One region of the Geodermatophilus sp. URMC 63 genome, then DNA from elsewhere that is predicted to be linked to it. Evidence: riboswitches for the same ligand, from Rfam matches in the RefSeq annotation. Region 1 holds a riboswitch; the other holds the start of a gene.
The links. Region 1 has a riboswitch for S-adenosylmethionine ahead of thrC (threonine synthase). Riboswitches for the same ligand answer to the same signal wherever they lie in the genome.

Region 1 (7,536 bases):
CCGACCTGCTGCAGACGCCGGTCGACTCCTCCGACCTCTTCCGCGGCGTCGTCCAGTCGCTGGTCTACGCCGCGGTGTTCACCGCCCTGGGCTTCCGCCACTTCGCCCGGCGCGACGTCACCAGCTGACCACTGTGCACCGTCGCTTCTTGACAGCTTTAGCGGATTTTACGCTGCACTGTTAAAGTAGCTTAAACTTGTAAAGTTGGAGGGTCGGTGGATCGAGCCAACAACCCCTACACGCCTTAACGCCGGGGCGCCGCCCCGCTACTTGGCTGGTCGCCGTACGGAAGTTGACGACTTCAGGACACTCCTCCGGCGACTCGGGCGCGGCTATACGGAGCAGTCGCTGGTCATCACCGGTCTGCGCGGCGTCGGGAAGACGGTGCTGCTCGGTCAGTACCAACGCATCGCGGCCGAAGAGGATTGGGTCGCTGTCGACGCCGAGGTCTCGAAGAACGCGTCCTTCGGACCTCAGATCGCCAACTTGGCGCGGCGTGCCTTGCTGTCCATCTCGCCCAAGGCTCGTTGGTCCGAGAGAGGGCGTAGAGCTGCTGCTGTCGTCAAGTCCTTCTCCCTGACGGTCCAGCCAGACGGGACGCTGACAGCAGGTCTGGATGTCGAGGCTCAGGCCGGCCGAGCGGACACCGGGAACTTGAACGACGACTTGGCTGACCTCTTCGAGGCCGTTGGTGAGGCGGCGGTGGATCAAGGCCGTGGCGTCGTCTTCCTGTTCGACGAGATCCAGTTCTTGAGCAAGGTCGAGCTGGAGGCTCTGATCGGTGCGGTGCACCGGACGGTTCAGCGACAACTGCCCGTGACCTTCGCCGGGGCAGGCCTGCCCCAGCTGCCCGGGCTCGCTGGGGACGCGAAGTCGTACGCCGAGCGACTCTTCAAGTTTTCGATGATCGGAGAACTGCCGATCGGCGCTGCCGCCGAGGCCCTGACCGAACCGGCTCGACTGGAAGGCGTCGAGTACGAGCTCGACGCGGTGTCGGCCATCATCACGTACACGGAGGGCTATCCGTACTTCATCCAGGAGTTCGGTCGTGCGGTGTGGAACCTCGCCCGGGGCCGAAGATCACCGCGGCTGATGCCCGGGCGGCGGAGGATCTCGTCGAAGCAGAACTCGACGAGAGCTTCTTCCGAGCATGCGTGCAGCGCTCGACCCCGGAAGAGCTGCGGTACATGCGCGCCATGGCGGAGTTGGGGTCGGAGGCCCAGAAGGCCGCGGAGGTCGCGGACGTCCTCGGCCGGACCTCCGAGCAGGTGGCTCCGCTGCGTGCGCGCCTCATCAGCAAGGGCCTGCTCTTCACTCCCCGCTATGGCTTCGCGAAGTTCACAGTGCCTCAGTTCGACCGGTTCATGCGCCGCTACATGGCGCTCGAGAAGGTGCCGCCAGCTTGAGCGTCGCTATGAGGAGCCGAGACTGGCCCTGATGGCCTGCGCCCAGCCCTCGCCCATCGCCCCGCGCGTGACGGTCGCGTTGGGGACGGCGGCCAGCAGGTCGTCCATGCCCTCGACCTCGGCGCCGTTGGCCGTGATCCACAGCCGGCCGACGACGGGCGCCATCTCCAGGTCGCTGGCGCTGTCGCCGACCGCGACCGCGTCGGCGGAGTCGATCCCGCGGCGCTCGAGGTCCCAGGCGATCGCCGCGCCCTTGGTGATCCCGCGCGGCATGAGGTGGTAGACCCGAGCCAGCTGTCCCTCCGGCGCCAGGCGCAGCCGGGCCGAGGCGGGGATCGCGCCGTTGTCCTTCAGGGTCAGCCAGCCCAGCCCCCGCTCGGCCAGCCACGCGTCGACGGCGAGCGGGTCGACGTAGCCGCGCAGCAGCGCGTCGCCGGAGTGGGTGGTGTGCCAGGGCGCGTGCCACTCCAGCCGGCCGGGGTGGGCGGCGCAGAGGGCCTCGACGACGCCGAGCCCGGCCATGACGTCCATCGGCGTGCGACCGGCGTGCTCGGCGGGCAGCTCGCCGGTGAGCTGGTGGCGCGCCCGGCCGCCCTTCCAGGTGACCAGCGAGCCCAGTTCGGCGATGGCGCCGTCGGCGGCGAAGATCCGCCCGGCCTCGGTCACCTGGTCGACGGTCCGCCCGCTGACGATCACCAGCGCGACGCCGGCGGTGTGCAGCTCCAGCAGCGCGGCGGCGGGCTCGGCGGTGGGGACGCCGTCGGCGGTGTGCCAGAACGACCCCCGCGGGCCGACCATCGTGCCGTCGAGGTCGGTGTAGACGATGCGCGCAGCCACCCGACCAGCATGGCCGGGCGCCGGGGCGGTGCCGGAGGCCGGGTAGAGTCTCGGGCGTTCCACTCATCCAGAGGGGCAGAGGGACACGGCCCGGTGAAGCCCCGGCAACCGCGCGGCGCGAGCGGCGAGAGGTGCCAATTCCGTCCCGCGCGGCTCGACGGCCCGCCGCGGGGAAGATGAGGAGGTAGTCGTCGCATGACCCTGACCGCTCCCGGTTCCGTCCAGGCCGACTCCGCTGCCGGCGGCCCCGTCGCCCCGAGTCCCGCCCGTGGCCTGGTCTGTCGCAACTGCGGCGCCACCTTCGGCCTCATCGCCGAGCACGCCTGCGCCCAGTGCTTCGGGCCGCTGGAGGTCGACTACGACCCCGAGCGCATGCGCGCGGTGACGCGGGAGCAGATCGAGGCCGGCCCGCAGAACATCTGGCGCTACGCCGCCCTGCTGCCCGTGGGCCAGGACCCGGCCGACCGCGTCTCCCTCGACCCCGGCATGACGCCGCTGGTGCGCGCCGACCGGCTCGCCGCCGAGCTCGGCCTCACCGGCGGGCTGTGGGTCAAGGACGACTCGGCCAACCCCACCCACTCCTTCAAGGACCGCGTGGTCAGCCTCGCGGCCACCGCCGCCAGGCGGCTGGGCTACGCCAAGATCGCCGCCGCCTCCACCGGCAACCTGGCCAACTCGGTGGCCGCGCACGCCGCCCGCGTCGGGCTGCCCTCCTACGTCTTCATCCCGGCCGACCTCGAGCCGGGCAAGGTGGTGCAGTCGGCGGTCTACGGCCAGACCCTGGTCGCCGTCGACGGGTCCTACGACGACGTCAACCGGCTGACCAGCGAGCTCGCCGAGACCGACGAGTTCGAGGACACCGCCTTCGTCAACCAGAACGTGCGGCCCTACTACGCCGAGGGCTCCAAGACGATGGGCTACGAGATCGCCGAGCAGCTCGGCTGGCGGATCCCGGCCCAGGTGGTCATCCCGATGGCGTCGGGTTCGCTGCTGACCAAGGTCGACAAGGCCTGGCGGGAGCTGGCCGCCGCCGGCATCGTCGAGGCCACCGAGTGGCGGGTCTTCGGCGCCCAGTCGGCCGGCTGCGACCCGATCGCCACCGCGTTCGACAACGGCTGGGACGTCGTCAAGCCGGTCAAGCCCACCGGCATCGCCAAGTCCCTCAACATCGGCAACCCCGCCGACGGCCCCTACGCGCTCGACGCCATCCGGCGCACCGGCGGTGCCGTCGGCCGGGTCGGCGACGAGCAGATCGTGCAGGGCATCCGTGACCTGGCCCGCACCACCGGCGTGTTCGCCGAGACCGCGGGCGGGGTGACCGTGGCCGTGCTGCGGCAACTGGTGGAGGACGGGCGGCTGGACCCCACGAAGGAGACCGTCGTCCTCAACACCGGTGAGGGCCTCAAGACCCTCGACCCGCTGGAGCCGGTGGTCGGCCCCACGCACCGCGTGGAGCCGTCGCTGAGGTCGGTGCGGGCGGCCGGGCTCATCCGGTAGGGGCGTACGCTCGTCCCTGGCGCCGGTCCGGGTGAGCAGCTCCCCCGATCGGGCAGCAGTCGTGCGTGGGGTGACTCCCCACCTGGCTGTCCCTGATGTACGTTCTCGCGCGGTTGTCAGTTCCACGTTCGTGTCCGACGGGCGGAAGAGCTGTACCCGGCCCCCGGAACCCGGGGTCCGTCCGCACGCACGAACGTGGGAGCACACGTGGCACAGGGCACCGTGAAGTGGTTCAACGCCGAGAAGGGCTTCGGCTTCATCGCCGTCGACGGCGGCCAGGACGTCTTCGTCCACTACTCGGCCATCCAGATGGACGGGTACAAGAGCCTCGACGAGGGCCAGCGGGTCACCTTCGAGGTCGTCCAGGGCGAGAAGGGTCCGCAGGCCGACGCGGTCCGCACCGCCTGAGAACCACCTCTGCACGCCCACCGAGGCCCGGGTCCCCGACAGGGGAGCCGGGCCTCGGTGCCGTGTGCCCGCGGTGTCCTCCTCCCGGTGCTCCGCGGCCGGCCGCCGTGCGGCGGGGTGTGGCCCCGGGCTCCTCGCCGCGGGAGGCTGCCGCAGGAGGCGCGGCCGGCGCCGGGGGACGAGGGGGTGCCATGTCGCGCATCGCGATCGTCACGGGTGGTGCATCCGGGATCGGACGAGCCCTGGGCGCGGCGCTGGTGCGTCGTGGGGACCAGGTGGTCCTCGCCGACGTCGACGGCGCGGCAGCCGAGGGGACCGCGGAAGGGCTGCGCGCCACCGGACCCGGCACGGCCACGGCGGCTGCCGTCGACGTGCGCGACGCCGACGCGGTCGCCGCGCTGGTCGACGAGACCGCGGAGCGGCACGGCCGGCTGGACCTGCTGGTCAACAACGCCGGCCTCGGGATCGGCGGACCGGTGGAGGAACTCAGCCCGGCCCACTGGGACCGGACCGTCGACGTCAACCTGCGCGGGGTGGTGCACGGGGTGCAGGCCGCCTACCCCCTGATGCTGCGGCAGGGACACGGCCACATCGTCAACACCGCGTCGCTGGCCGGTCTCCTGCCGGGACCGGGCATGGCCCCCTACGCGACGACGAAGTGGGCGGTGGTCGGGCTGTCCCTCAGCCTGCGCGGCGAGGCGGCGCGGCGGGGGGTCCGGGTGAGCGTGGTCTGCCCAGGGGGCATCGACACCCCGATCCTCGACAAGGGGATGCCGGCGGACCTGCCGCGCGTGCCGACCGCCGAGGCGACCGACACCCGCGCCGCGATCACCCGGATGAGCGGAGGGCGGCTCTACCCCGCCGACGCGCTGGCCACCGACGTGCTGCGGGGGATCGACCGCAACCGGGCGCTGATCGTGGCCCCGCGGCAGGCGCGGGTGCTGTGGCGGCTCATGCGCCTGTCGCCGGCGCTCCTGCTGTGGCTCGAGACGGCGACCCTGGCCCGTCAGGAGACACGCGACCGCGCCGGGGCCCGGGCGACGTCCCCGGCCTCGGCGGAGGTCCCCCTGCGCTGACGGAGCCCAGCGGAGGTGGGGAACCGCCCGCGGCCACCCCCCGTTCTTGCACTCGGCAGGGGCGAGTGCCAGACTTCGGATTGGCACTCGACAGTGCCGAGTGCCAATCAGGTCGGAACGGTGAGGCACTGGAGCGCGGGCCACGTGAGCGCCCGCGGCGCCGGTGTCGTCCGTCGCGGGCGCCGGTCCCGGCCGTGCAGCGATCCATGCATGGAGGACATCACCACATGGCCAAGATGATCGCCTTCGAGGAAGAGGCGCGCCGCGGTCTCGAGCGGGGCATGAACACCCTCGCCGACGCCGTCAAGGTGACGCTCGGCCCCAAGGGCCGCAACGTCGTCCTCGAGAAGAAGTGGGGCGCTCCCACCATCACCAACGACGGTGTGAGCATCGCCAAGGAGATCGAGCTCGAGGACCCCTGGGAGAAGATCGGCGCCGAGCTGGTCAAGGAGGTCGCGAAGAAGACCGACGACGTCGCCGGTGACGGCACCACCACCGCCACCGTGCTCGCCCAGGCGCTCGTCCGCGAGGGTCTGCGCAACGTCGCCGCCGGCGCCAACCCGATGGCCCTGAAGAAGGGCATCGAGAAGGCCGTCGCCTCGGTCACCGACCACCTGCTCTCGACCGCCAAGGACGTCGAGACCAAGGAGCAGATCGCCGCCACCGCGTCGATCTCCGCCGCCGACCCGGCCATCGGCGAGCTCATCGCCGAGGCGATGGACAAGGTCGGCAAGGAAGGCGTCATCACCGTCGAGGAGAGCAACACCTTCGGCCTCGAGCTCGAGCTCACCGAGGGCATGCGCTTCGACAAGGGCTACATCTCGCCCTACTTCGTCACCGACGCCGAGCGCATGGAGGCCGTCCTCGACGACCCGTACGTGCTCGTCGTCAACAGCAAGATCAGCTCGGTCAAGGACCTGCTCCCGCTGCTGGAGAAGGTCATGCAGTCGGGCAAGCCGCTGGCCATCATCGCCGAGGACGTCGAGGGCGAGGCCCTCGCGACCCTGGTCGTGAACAAGATCCGCGGCACCTTCAAGTCGCTGGCCGTCAAGGCCCCCGGCTTCGGCGACCGCCGCAAGGCCATGCTGACCGACATCGCCATCCTCACCGGTGGCCAGGTCATCAGCGAGGAGGTCGGCCTCAAGCTGGACAACGCCGGCGTCGAGCTGCTGGGCCGCGCCCGCAAGGTCGTCGTCACCAAGGACGAGACGACGATCGTCGAGGGCGCCGGTGACAGCGACCAGATCGCCGGCCGGGTGAACCAGATCCGCGCCGAGATCGAGAAGTCGGACTCCGACTACGACCGCGAGAAGCTGCAGGAGCGCCTGGCCAAGCTGGCCGGTGGCGTCGCCGTCATCAAGGCCGGCGCCGCGACCGAGGTCGAGCTCAAGGAGCGCAAGCACCGCATCGAGGACGCGGTGCGCAACGCCAAGGCCGCCGTCGAGGAGGGCATCGTCGCCGGTGGTGGCGTCGCCCTGGCGCAGGCCACCACCGTCGCGTTCGAGAAGCTCGAGCTCGAGGGTGACGAGGCCACCGGTGCCAACATCGTGCGCGTCGCGCTCGAGGCGCCGCTGAAGCAGATCGCCGTCAACGCCGGCCTCGAGGGCGGCGTCGTCGCGGAGAAGGTGCGCAACTCCGAGGTGGGCAACGGCCTCAACGCCGCCACCGGCGAGTACGTGGACCTGGTCGCGGCCGGCATCATCGACCCGGCCAAGGTCACCCGCTCGGCGCTGCAGAACGCCGCCTCCATCGCGGCGCTGTTCCTCACCACCGAGGCCGTCATCGCCGACAAGCCGGAGAAGGCCGCTCCGGCCATGCCCGGTGGCGACGGCGGCATGGGCGGCATGGACTTCTGAGTCCGGCCACCCCGTAGCACCACCAGCACTGCCCGGCAGGGGTGGTCCGCTTCGGCGGGCCGCCCCTGCCGGCGTCTGCCGGACCCCGTCCGGGCCACCGCCCTGCGGTGATGTCGTGATCACCTCGGGTCCAGCGGGTCCTCGGCACGGAGGAGGCCCCACTGCACCCGAGGTGATCACGGGCGGCCGGCGGTGCGTCGGCCGGGACGGCGCCGGGTAGGTCGACGCCGTGGCCGTGGTGATCGGGACGTCGGGGTGGCAGTACCGCGACTGGCGCGGCCGCTTCTACCCGCAGCGGCTGCCGCAGCGGCTCTGGCTGGAGCACCACGCGCGGCACTTCGCGACCGTGGAGAGCAACGCGGCGTTCTACCGGCTGCCCGAGCGCGACACCTTCGCCGCCTGGCGCGAGCGGACGCCGGCCGACTACCGCTGGGCGGTCAAGGCCAGCCGGTTCCT
Region 2 (7,536 bases), 1.0 Mb from region 1:
TGAGCGTCCTGCCAGGGAGAGCCGGTTGGATGGGACGACGCCGTCGACCGCCCGGAGGACGTGACCTGTCATGGGCCCACTGACCGACCTGCTCGAGTGGCTCGCCGGCCGCGGCCTGGAGATCGTGCTGATCATCCTGGGCTCGGTGCTGCTGGCCCGCTTCATCACGTGGGTGGGCACCCGGATCACCGACCGCATCGACGCCCGCTCCACCGGCGGCGACGTGCTCGTCCGCTCCGAGGCGGCCAAGCACCGCCACTCGCTGACCCAGGTCGTCACCTGGACGCTCATCGTGCTCGTCTACACGGTGGCCGCCTTCTACGTGCTCGACCGCCTCGGCGTCCCGGTCACCGGGCTGGTCGCGCCGGCCACGGTGCTCGGCGTCGGCCTCGGCTTCGGCGCGCAGCGGATCGTCGGCGACGTGCTCGCCGGGTTCTTCCTCATCACCGAGCGGCAGTACGGCTTCGGCGACGTCGTCTCGATCAACGTCGTCGGCGGCGGCGACCCGGCCGAGGGCACCGTGGAGGACGTCACCCTGCGGGTGACCCGGCTGCGCTCGGCCGACGGCGAGGTGGTCACCGTCCCCAACGGGCAGATCGTCAAGGTCGTCAACCTCTCCCGCGACTGGGCGCGCGCGGTGGTCGACGTCCCGGTGCCGACGACGGCCGACGTCACCCGGGTCAACGAGATCCTCCGCGACGTCGGCAAGCAGGCCTTCGCCGACCCGGGGCTGCGCCGGCTGCTGCTCGACGAGCCCAGCGTCATGGGCGTGGAGAGCATCGACCTCGAGCAGGTCAACGTGCGCGTGGTGGCCCGGACCCTGCCCGGCCGGCAGTTCGAGGTCGGCCGCGACCTGCGGGCGCGCATCGTGCTGGCCTTCCGGCGCGCCGGGCTCACGCTCACCCCGGCACCGCCGCCGGACCCGGCCACGCCGGCCGGCCCCTCCCGGCAGGGGGCGCAGCAGTGACCGTCCCGGGCACGCCCCGGGCCGAGGAGGAGCGCGCCGGCGGCGACCCCGCGGCGCGCGGGCGCTTCGGGCTCTCCCGCCGCCCCCGGGTGCCCGGGCACGTCGGCCGCGCCCGCACGTCGACGGTGGTGCTGGTCGTGCTGTTCCTCGGCCTGGGCCTGCTCTACCTCTACGTCCGCCCGGAGACCGTCGTCCCGGCCGGGGAGACCGGTACGCCGGGGGTCACCACGCCGGCCCCGGCCCCGGCGACGACCCCGGCGCCCGCGACGACCGCGCCGACCACCACCGGCGAGGCCCCCGCGACGACGACCGGGCCCACGACCAGCGAGCCGACGCCGACCCGCGACGAGCCGGCGGACGGGACGGCGCCCGGGGAGACGGCGCCCGGCGAGACCGCGCCCGGCGAGACCGCGCCCGGGGAGACGGCGCCCGGGGAGACGACCCAGGAGTCGGCGCCGGGGACGACGAGCGCGCCGACCACCACCGGCGAGGCGCCGCGGACCACCGTCGGACCGGCGCCGACCTCGGGGACCACGCCGACCGGCTGACCGGCACGTGGACAGCTGACGTGAACGGCCGTTAACGTCCGGGGTGACCACCCCGCCCACCTCCCGGAGGACGACATGGCAGCCGACGTCGACGCCGCAGCGGAGGTGACCGCGGCTGCGCCGGCCCCACCCCGCGCCCGGCACGAGGCCCTGGTCGCCGACCTGCGCGAGCGGCTGCGGCAGCGCGCGCTCGGCGGCTCCGGGTCGGCGCGGGCCCGGCACGTCGAGCGCGGCAAGCTGCTCCCCCGCGACCGCGTCGCCCACCTGCTCGACCCCGGCAGCCCCTTCCTCGAGCTCTCGCCGCTGGCCGCCGAGGACATGTACGACGGCGACTCCCCCGGCGCCGGGATCATCACCGGCATCGGCCGGGTCGCCGGGCGGCCGTGCGTCCTCGTCGTCAACGACGCCACGGTCAAGGGCGGCACCTACTACCCGATGACGGTCAAGAAGCACCTGCGAGCGCAGGAGGTGGCGCTGCAGAACCGGCTGCCGTGCGTCTACCTGGTCGACTCCGGCGGGGCGTTCCTGCCGATGCAGGACGAGGTCTTCCCCGACCGCGAGCACTTCGGCCGGATCTTCTACAACCAGGCCACGATGAGCGCCCGGGGCATCCCGCAGGTCGCCGCCGTCCTGGGCTCGTGCACCGCCGGCGGGGCGTACGTCCCCGCGATGGCCGACGAGTCGGTGATCGTCCGCGAGCAGGGCACGATCTTCCTGGGCGGCCCGCCGCTGGTGAAGGCCGCCACCGGCGAGGTGGTCAGCGCCGAGGACCTCGGCGGCGGCGACCTGCACAGCCGCGTCTCCGGGGTCACCGACCACCTGGCCGACGACGACGAGCACGCCCTGGAGATCGTCCGCCGCATCGTCGCGACGCTGGCCCCGCCCGCGGCGCCGGCCTGGGAGGTCGCCCCGCCGCGCGACGCCGTCCGTCCGCAGACCGACCTCTACGACCTCGTGCCGGTCGACCCCCGCACGCCCTACGACGTCCGCGACGTGATCACCACGCTCGTCGACGGCGGCGAGCACCAGGAGTTCAAGGCGCTCTACGGGCCGACGCTGGTGACCAGCTTCGCCCGGCTGCACGGGCACCCCGTGGGCATCGTGGCCAACAACGGCGTGCTGTTCGGCGAGTCGGCGCAGAAGGGCGCGCACTTCGTCCAGCTCTGCGACCGGCGGCGCATCCCGCTGCTGTTCCTGCAGAACATCACCGGGTTCATGGTCGGCCGCGACTACGAGGCCGGCGGCATCGCCAAGCACGGCGCCAAGATGGTCACCGCCGTCGCCTGCGCCCGGGTGCCCAGGCTGACCGTCGTCATCGGCGGGTCCTACGGCGCCGGCAACTACTCGATGTGCGGCCGGGCCTACTCCCCCCGCTTCCTGTGGATGTGGCCCAACGCCCGCATCTCGGTGATGGGCGGCGAGCAGGCCGCCTCGGTGCTGGCCACCGTCCGCCGCGACGGGCTGGCCGCCCGCGGCACCGACTGGCCCGCCGACGAGGAGGAGGCGTTCAAGGCGCCGGTCCGCGCGCAGTACGAGGCCCAGGGCAACCCCTACTACTCCACGGCGCGGCTCTGGGACGACGGCGTCCTCGACCCCGCCGACACCCGCACCGTCCTCGGCCTGGCGCTGTCCGCGTGCGCCCAGGCCCCCCTCGACGACGTCGCCTACGGCGTCTTCCGGATGTGAGCGCCGTGCCGAAGACGACGCACCTGCCGGAACCGCCGGCCACCGACGATCCGAACGAGTGCGGAGTCGAGCGATGAGCACCTTCGACACCGTCCTCGTCGCCAACCGGGGCGAGATCGCCGTCCGGGTGATCCGCACGCTGCGCCGGCTCGGCATCCGCTCGGTCGCCGTGTACAGCGACGCCGACGCCGACGCGCCGCACGTCCGCGCCGCCGACGTCGCCTACCGCCTGGGCCCCGCCCCGGCCGCGCAGAGCTACCTGTCGGTGCCGCGGGTGGTCGAGGCCTGCCGGGCCACCGGCGCGCAGGCCGTGCACCCCGGCTACGGCTTCCTGTCGGAGAACCCGGCCCTCGCCGGCGCGCTCGCCGACGCCGGCGTGGTCTTCGTCGGCCCGCCGGCCGAGGCGATCCGGGTGATGGGCGACAAGATCACCGCCAAGCGGACCGTCGTCGCCTCCGGTGTGCCCGTCGTCCCCGGCACCGCCGAGCCCGGCCTCACCGACGACGACCTCGTGGCCGCGGCCCCCGGCATCGGCTTCCCCGTGCTGGTCAAGCCCTCGGCCGGCGGCGGCGGCAAGGGCATGCGGGTGGTCGAGGACGCCGCGGACCTGCCGGCCGCGCTGGTCAGCGCCCGCCGGGAGGCCGCCGCCGCGTTCGGCGACGACACCCTGTTCCTCGAGCGGTTCGTGCAGCGGCCGCGGCACGTCGAGGTGCAGGTGCTCGCCGACGCCCACGGCGCCGTCGTCCACCTCGGCGAGCGCGAGTGCAGCCTGCAGCGCCGCCACCAAAAGGTGGTCGAGGAGGCGCCCTCGCCGCTGCTCGACGCCGCCACCCGCGCCCGCATCGGCGACGCCGCCTGCGCCACGGCCCGCAGCGTCGGCTACACCGGCGCCGGCACGGTGGAGTTCATCGTCTCGGCCGACCGGCCCGAGGAGTTCTTCTTCATGGAGATGAACACCCGCCTGCAGGTCGAGCACCCGGTCACCGAGCTGGTCACCGGCCTGGACCTGGTCGAGCAGCAGCTGCGCGTGGCCGCCGGCGAGCCCCTGGCGTTCGGCCAGGACGACGTCGCGCTGACCGGCTGGGCGGTCGAGGCGCGGGTCTACGCCGAGGACCCCGGCCGCGGCTTCCTGCCCACCGGCGGGCGGGTGCTCGCCTTGGCCGAGCCCGCCGGCGCCCGCGTCGACTCCGGCGTCGCGGCCGGCACCGTCGTCGGCTCGGACTACGACCCGATGCTGGCCAAGGTGGTCGCGCACGGCCCGGACCGGGCCACCGCGCTCGCCGCGCTCGACCGCGCGCTGGGCGACACCGCGGTGCTCGGCGTGACCACCAACGTCGGGTTCGTCCGCGCGCTGCTGGCCGAGTCCGACGTGCGCGCCGGGCACCTGGACACCGCGCTGCTCGACCGGGTGGCCGCCTCCTACGCGGCCCCGCCGGTGCCCGACCTCGCCGTCCTCGCCGCCGCCGCGCACCTGTGGCTCACCGCCTGGGCCGCGGCCGACCCGGCCGACCCGTGGAGCGCGCCGACCGGCTTCCGGCTGGGGGACGCCGCGCCGTTCACCGTCCGGCTCGAGGCCGGCGGCCGGCCACGCACGGTGGCGCTGACCGGCACGCCGGCCGCGGCCCGCGCCACCCTCGACGGCGCCGACGCCGGGACGCTGTCCTGCGCGGCCGAGGACGGCGGCCTGGCGCTGGTCCGCGACGGCGTGCGGTCCCGCTGCCTGGTCGCCGCCGACGGCGACGGGCACGGCGACGGGCACGGCCTGTTCGTGCACGCCGATGGCGCGGACTGGCCGCTGCGCCGGGCCCGCCGCGTGGTGCTGCGGCCCGACAGCGCCGCGGCGCACCCCCCGGAGCTGACCAGCCCGATGCCCGGCTCGGTGATCGCGGTGCCGGTGACCGACGGGCAGGCCGTCGCCGCCGGGGAGCCGGTGGTCGTCGTCGAGGCGATGAAGATGGAGCACACGCTGCGCGCCCCGGCCGACGGCGTCGTCGAGCTGCTCGTCGCGGCCGGCGACCAGGTGCGGCTCGACCAGGTGCTCGCCCGGCTCACCCCCGCCTGAGCCGGAGCCCGCTCCGCTAGGGTCGGCGCAGGCTCACGAGAGGCAGCGTCAAGCACCTGGCTGGCTGCCCGGCAACCTCTCTCCGTCCGAGGTGCTCCAGGGGAAGAGCCGGCCGCGCGGCACCCGCCGCCCGGCAGGACGGAGTCCTCCGTGCGCCGCGGGGTCTCCCGAACGAGAGGAGACGGCGCGTGACCGACCCGCAGAGCTGGAGCTTCGAGACCCGGCAGGTCCACGCCGGCACCAGCCCCGACCCCACCACCGGGGCCCGCGCCCTGCCGATCTACGCCACGACCGCCTACCAGTTCCGCGACAGCAAGCACGCCGCGGACCTCTTCGCGCTGGCCGAGATGGGCAACATCTACACGCGGATCATGAACCCGACGCAGGACGCGCTCGAGCAGCGCGTGGCCTCGCTGGAGGGCGGCGTCGCGGCGCTCGCGGTGGCCAGCGGCATGGCGGCGGAGACGCTGGCGCTGCTCAACGTCGCCGAGGCCGGCAGCCACGTCGTCGCCTCGGCCTCGCTGTACGGCGGCACCTACAACCTGCTGCACCACTCGCTGCCCAAGCTCGGCGTCGAGGTGTCCTTCGTCGAGGACCCCGACGACCCGCAGAGCTGGCAGTCGCTGGTGCGCGAGAACACCAAGGCGCTCTACGGGGAGTCGATCGGCAACCCGAAGGGCGACGTCCTCGACATCGCCGCCGTCGCCGAGGTGGCCCACCGCAACGGCGTCCCGCTGATCGTGGACAACACCATCGCCACGCCGTTCCTGGTGCGCCCGCTGGAGCACGGCGCCGACGTCGTCGTCCACTCGGCCACCAAGTACCTGGGCGGGCACGGCACCGCGATCGCCGGGGTCATCGTCGACGGCGGCACGTTCGACTGGACGTCGGGGAGGTTCCCCGGGTTCACGACGCCGGACCCGACCTACCACGGCGTGGTCTACGCCGACCTCGGCGCCCCGGCCTACGCACTCAAGGCCCGCGTGCAGCTGCTGCGCGACCTCGGCCCGGCGATCAGCCCGTTCAACGCCTGGCTGGTCGTGCAGGGGATCGAGACGCTGTCGCTGCGGATGGAGCGGCACGTGGCCAACGCCCAGCGGGTGGCGGAGTTCCTCGAGGCGCACGACGAGGTCGAGTCGGTGCACTACGCCGGCCTGCCGTCCTCGCCGTGGCACGCCGCCCAGCAGCGCTACGCCCCGCGCGGCGCCGGCGCGGTGCTGGCCTTCGAGATCCGCGGCGGCGTCGAGGCCGGCCGGCGCTTCGTGGAGGCGCTGGAGCTGCACAGCCACGTGGCCAACATCGGCGACGTCCGCAGCCTGGTCATCCACCCGGCCTCGACCACGCACTCGCAGCTCACGCCCGAGGAGCAGCAGACCACCGGGGTCACGCCCGGGCTGGTGCGCCTGGCCGCCGGGCTGGAGGGGATCGACGACATCCTCGCCGACCTCGAGGCGGGGTTCCGCGCCGCCAAGGGGGCGTGATGACGGGGGTGCGGGACGTCCCGGCGTCCCGCACCCCGCCGCGCACCGGTGGGTGGCGCGACGGCGACCCCGCCGGGGACCGGCTGTTCCTCGACCTGGACGGACCGGTCCGCCTCGAGCGCGGCGGGGTGCTGCCCGGCGTCCGGGTCGCCTACGAGACCTGGGGGACGCTCGCGCCCGACGGCGGCAACGCGGTGCTCGTCGAGCACGCGCTGACCGGCGACAGCCACGTCACCGGGCCGGCCGGGCCCGGGCACCCGACCCCGGGCTGGTGGGCGCCGCTGGTCGGGCCGGGGGCGCCGTTGGACACCGGGCGGCTCTTCGTCGTCTGCGCCAACGTGCTGGGCGGCTGCCAGGGGACGACGGGGCCGTCCTCGACCGCGCCCGACGGCGCCCCGTGGGGCGCGCGCTTCCCCGAGGTGACCGTCGGCGACCAGGTGCTCGTGGAGGCCGCGCTCGCCGACGCGCTCGGCGTCCGCCGGTGGGCGGCCGTCGTCGGCGGGTCGATGGGCGGGATGCGCGCGCTGGAGTGGGCGGTGGCGCTGCCCGAGCGGGTCGCCGGGCTGCTCTTCCTCGCCTCCGGCGCGGCCGCGACCGCCGACCAGATCGGCACGCAGACCACCCAGCAGGCCGCGATCCGCGCCGACCCCGTCGCCGGGCTCGGCGTCGCCCGGCGGATCGCGCACCTCACCTACCGCAGCCCGGTCGAGCTGGAGGAGCGGTTCGGGACGACCGTGCAGGACGACGGCCGCTTCGCCGTCGCCTCCTACCTCGACCACCACGCCGACAAGC

Region 2: another riboswitch for S-adenosylmethionine. It lies ahead of ACWIZO_RS05570 (bifunctional o-acetylhomoserine/o-acetylserine sulfhydrylase); the one in region 1 lies ahead of thrC (threonine synthase).

Annotation. Positions count from the first base shown of each region.
Region 1 covers NZ_CP199956.1:2,147,132-2,154,667, forward strand. Annotated here, with positions in the region: gene ACWIZO_RS10380 (ABC transporter permease) at 1-128, shown strand, start outside; partial or broken gene ACWIZO_RS10385 (ATP-binding protein) at 271-771, shown strand; gene ACWIZO_RS10390 (hypothetical protein) at 1,056-1,406, shown strand; gene ACWIZO_RS10395 (HAD family hydrolase) at 1,413-2,243, opposite strand; SAM riboswitch class I at 2,304-2,426, shown strand; gene thrC (threonine synthase) at 2,439-3,740, shown strand; gene ACWIZO_RS10405 (cold-shock protein) at 3,948-4,148, shown strand; gene ACWIZO_RS10410 (SDR family NAD(P)-dependent oxidoreductase) at 4,340-5,224, shown strand; gene groL (chaperonin GroEL) at 5,452-7,080, shown strand; gene ACWIZO_RS10420 (DUF72 domain-containing protein) at 7,310-7,536, shown strand, end outside.
Region 2 covers NZ_CP199956.1:1,130,022-1,137,557, forward strand. Annotated here, with positions in the region: gene ACWIZO_RS05545 (thioesterase family protein) at 1-3, shown strand, start outside; gene ACWIZO_RS05550 (mechanosensitive ion channel family protein) at 71-967, shown strand; gene ACWIZO_RS05555 (hypothetical protein) at 964-1,515, shown strand; gene ACWIZO_RS05560 (carboxyl transferase domain-containing protein) at 1,591-3,201, shown strand; gene ACWIZO_RS05565 (acetyl/propionyl/methylcrotonyl-CoA carboxylase subunit alpha) at 3,275-5,263, shown strand; SAM riboswitch class IV at 5,295-5,409, shown strand; gene ACWIZO_RS05570 (bifunctional o-acetylhomoserine/o-acetylserine sulfhydrylase) at 5,452-6,744, shown strand; gene metX (homoserine O-acetyltransferase MetX) at 6,744-7,536, shown strand, end outside.